2 regions of the Colwellia sp. Arc7-D genome follow, and region 2 is predicted to be linked to the other one. Evidence: predicted binding sites of a transcription regulator. Region 2 holds the regulator's gene; the other holds the start of a gene.
What was found. Region 2 encodes MetJ, which represses methionine synthesis genes. Its sites were predicted from a motif close to TAGACGTCTAGACGTCTA; they were not measured.

Region 1 (2,210 bases), 1.1 Mb from region 2:
GTATCCAAAGTTGGAGAATTACAAATGTTAGGCTACAACCCAAACCAAAGTCCTTGTGGTATAGTTAGCCGATGGCAAGCAGCTGAATTGGTTGATAATGTACAGTTTGTCTTTGTTGCCCATTCTGAGAATGGTGAAGAGCAAAACTATGCGAAATTTGTTAATCAAATAGAGCAAGCCATGCGCCTATTAGCTACAGAATTAGAGCTTCCCACTGAAAAAGACGAATTAACCTTACGCTTTCATCAACATGTTGCTTTTAACTTAACCTCAGATTAGCCCCTTTGTGGTGTATGTAATGAGCCTGTTGTTTATTAAAAAGCACTAGGCTAACTTCAACAGCACTTTACTTTGACTCGTTTTTTAAACCAGACTTACTTTTTAATTAGACTTTTTTTAATCAGTGACGAAGGCATTAAATTGCCCGAGTATTTTCACATTCCCTCTTAAAACACGCAACGAAACTTTGTGAGTTAATATGCTAATCATAAAGCTTATTACTCCTTATTTTTTTATGAATATCTCTCACTTAAATACTTTATTAAGTAATTTATCAATTATCCTATTTTTTAGCGGCTAGTATTTAAAATTAACGAATAAAACATATAGACATCTAAACGTCTGAGTGATATCTTTTACAAAAGTTAAATACATAGACGTCTAAACGTCTCGTGTATTAACGAAAATAATTTGTTTCACCCAGAAAGTTTTCCGAGGATTAGATAAATGAGCATCGAAACAATAACATTAGGCGCAGGCTGTTTTTGGTGTATTGAAAATATTTTTGCTCGCATAAAAGGCGTTACTTCAGTCACAAGTGGTTATGCCGATGGCGACATTATCAACCCAAGCTATGAGCAGGTTTGCAGCGGTACAACTAATCACGCAGAAGTTGTGCAAATTGCATTTTCTCCCGAGTTATTGAGTGTAGAGCAAATTTTAACGGTATTTTTTGCCATACATAATCCTACAACGATCAATCGCCAAGGTGATGACATTGGTAGTCAATATCGCTCAACAATTTTATTCCACAACCAAGTCCAGCAAGAAATCGCATTAGCTCGAATCGCTGAGTTAACTGATGAAAAAGCCTTTGATCAACCCATAGTTACGACGGTAAAAGCCGCCAATAATTTTTATAGTGCAGAAAGTTATCATCAAGACTATTTTACTAACAACCCTGAAAACAAATACTGCCAGTTAGTGGTTGCGAAAAAGATACAAAAATTTTTACATGAGTTCTCTTATCTTTTAAAAGATGAAAACTTATTAGCACAAGCGAGTTAATAACAACGACTTTACAAATTGCGAACCACTGCTGAGCAAACATGATGAATAAAAAAACGCATAACAATAAATTGTTATGCGTTTTTTTTGAGCATGATTAACTTTATTTACCTAACTCGAATGAACATCCGAGTGTTAATACATTAAGGTATATAGCTTACGTCTGTATTTTGTTGCTAGGGCATCACCATCTGGTAATGATTTCAGCACATCTAACAATAAATCCTTACTGGTCATATCTGCGCCATCTTTTTGTACTAATAAAAACAGTATCGATAACGCTTCATCATTACGATTAACTTGGCTGTATTGCGCCGCTAGTTTTTGTTGTAATTCAATATTATCTGGATCGTTTTGTAATTGTTGCTCAAGTGCTTGAATTTCAGGAGAGTCTGCCGCTTGATTCGCAAGCTCCAACTTCGCCACTAACGATTTATAATCGCTATTTTGATCAATCATTTTTATGCTATTGAGCAACACTTCAGCTTCTTCGACTTTACCCGTTTGAATATAAACATTGGCTAATACTAACTTAATATCAGCGCGTTCATTGTCGAGTTGGTAAGCTTGGCTAATAACAGGCAATGCCTCTGCAATTTTATTTTCTGCTACTAATTCATTTGCTTGTGTTAATAAAGTGTCTTGCTCTTTTGGTAAATATTTCGCTAAAAATTCACTGATACTTTCGTCAGTTTGTGGTCCAGTCAACCCATCAAGCGGTTGACCGTCTTGTACTAAAATAGCGGTGGGTAAACCTTGAATACCAAACTGTTGAGCAATTTGCCCTTGAGTTTCACAATCAACCGTTGCATACAAAATAGTATCGCCAACATTGGTTAATGCTATAGCTAATTTATCTCGCAATTCAACACTTTCTGGTATTTGCTGAGCCCAAAAATCAACCAGTACAAGTTTAGTTTTTG
Region 2 (2,210 bases):
ACCACCTAATGATTGAGCAAGGGTGAAAAACTTTAATTTATCGAACAATACTTTCACCGCTTCAACGCCCCCTTTAATCTCAAAGCTCATCATGGCGCCAAAATCATATTGCTGCTTTTTAGCTAATTCATGTTGTGGGTGATCGCTCAAGCCTGGAAAATATACTTGTTCTACCGCTGAATGCTGTTGCAAAAACGCTGCGACAGCATTAGCGTTAATTTGATGTTGTTTCATCCGAATAGGTAAGGTCTTTAAGCCACGTAAAGCTAAGTAACTGTCGAATGCTGAGCCTGTTATGCCGATACAGTTTGCCCACCAAGCAAGCTCTTCACCTAATGCTTGTTCTTTGGCAACTAAAACGCCGCCAACGACATCACTATGACCATTGATATATTTAGTTGTTGAGTGAAAAACAATATCAGCACCTAACAATAGTGGTTGCTGTAACGCCGGTGATAAAAAGGTGTTATCAACAGCGACTAAAGCGCCTACGTTATGGGCTTGTATGGTTATCGCGGCAATGTCGACCAAACGTAAAAGCGGATTACTAGGAGACTCAAGTAAGACTAACTTAGGTTTTTTGGCAAGCGCTTCGCTTAATGCTGTTTGATCGTTTTGATCAACAACCACTAAGTTAAATTGCCCACGTTTGGCCAGGTGCGTAAATAATCGAAAACTGCCCCCGTAACAATCATGAGGGATCACTACTGTGTCTTCGGTATTAAGCAACTGGCAAATTAGATGAACGGCCGACATACCTGTACTTGTGACAATACCAACCGCACCTTGTTCTAATTCAGCAATAGCACGGGCAAATGTTGCGCGCGTTGGATTACCCGTACGTGAATAGTCAAACTGACGCTTTTCATTGAAACCTTTCAATGCATAGGTACTTGAAAGATGAAGAGCTGGAATAACAGCGCCATGGTGTTGGTCACTGTTTATACCGGCTCGAACAGCGGTAGTGGCTATTTTTTTCTCGCTCATGTGAACTCCAGATTGGATATTTTCTATATAGATGTTTGGACGTCTATCAATCTAAACGCTTTAAAGTGTGCGGTCAAGAACTTTAGACATCTAAACTTCTACACATTCGTTATTGACTCACGCCCCACAACCAGTAAAATCAGCTAGTAAGATAAAACTTATCGCAAACTGGTACACCAGAACAGCAATTTCTAAGTTTATCGCAATTAATTAAGCATAGAGGAATATTCATGGCAGAGTGGAATGGCGAGTATATTAACCCTTACGCCGAACACGGCAAAAAAAGTGAGCAAGTAAAAAAAATAACCGTGTCTATCCCTTTACGTGTGTTAAAAGTACTAACTGATGAACGTACACGCCGACAAGTAAATAACTTGCGCCATGCAACCAACAGTGAACTATTATGTGAAGCGTTTTTACACGCATTCACTGGCCAACCGTTACCTGACGATAGTGATTTGGCTAAAGACAACACACAAAAATTACCAGCAAGTGTTCGCAGAGCGTTAGAAGCACAAGGTGTAACTGACTTTAGTGAATACGAAACTGACATGGAAGAAGAAACAGAAGATTAATGGGATATAAACTATTAGGTTTATAAATGACAAAAGGCGCTTAAAGCGCCTTTTTTATTATCTGAAGTATTTACTGGTGAAATTCATTTTTAAATCTACCAAGTTGCATCATTTAATTGTAGTAAATCCCACTTCGTTCCATATAAGTCCTTAAACACGACTACTGTGCCATATTCTTCAACCCGAGGCTGTTCTGTAAACTCAACACCTTGGCTTTTCATGTGTTCATAGTCTCGCCAAAAGTCATTGGTTTGTAGAAATAAAAAAACTCGTCCGCCGGCTTGGTTACCAATTGATTGTTGCTGCTGATCATTACTCGCTTTCGCCAATAATATATTAGTCCCTTCAGCGTTCGGAGGTGAAATTTGTACCCAGCGTTTTCCGCCGCCCAAATCGGTATTTTCAACGAGTTCGAAGTTCAATTTTTGGGTATAAAATTTAATTGCATCATCGTAATCTTCAACCACTAAGGCAATGTTAGATATGCGTTGTTTAATTGCTTTTGTCATATACTCTGCTCTACTGCCTTGCTTGTAAATTTACTCTGGAGTTTTTTTCAGCATACATATCATTCTAAAGTTGTTGATAAATAGTTTTCAAAAACCGAAGAAATCCATTGTCTGTATTTAATAAGCTTTTAAAATCAAA

Region 1: the regulator MetJ is predicted to act here: its motif matches at 654-671, upstream of msrA (peptide-methionine (S)-S-oxide reductase MsrA).

The regions. Positions count from the first base shown of each region.
Region 1 is NZ_CP028924.1:3,548,839-3,551,048, forward strand. Features, by position in the region: gene DBO93_RS15295 (DUF3083 family protein) at 1-279, shown strand, start outside; gene msrA (peptide-methionine (S)-S-oxide reductase MsrA) at 727-1,287, shown strand; gene DBO93_RS15305 (tetratricopeptide repeat protein) at 1,423-2,210, opposite strand, start outside.
Region 2 is NZ_CP028924.1:349,129-351,338, reverse strand. Features, by position in the region: gene metB (cystathionine gamma-synthase) at 1-987, opposite strand, end outside; gene metJ (met regulon transcriptional regulator MetJ) at 1,218-1,562, shown strand; gene DBO93_RS01495 (VOC family protein) at 1,658-2,071, opposite strand.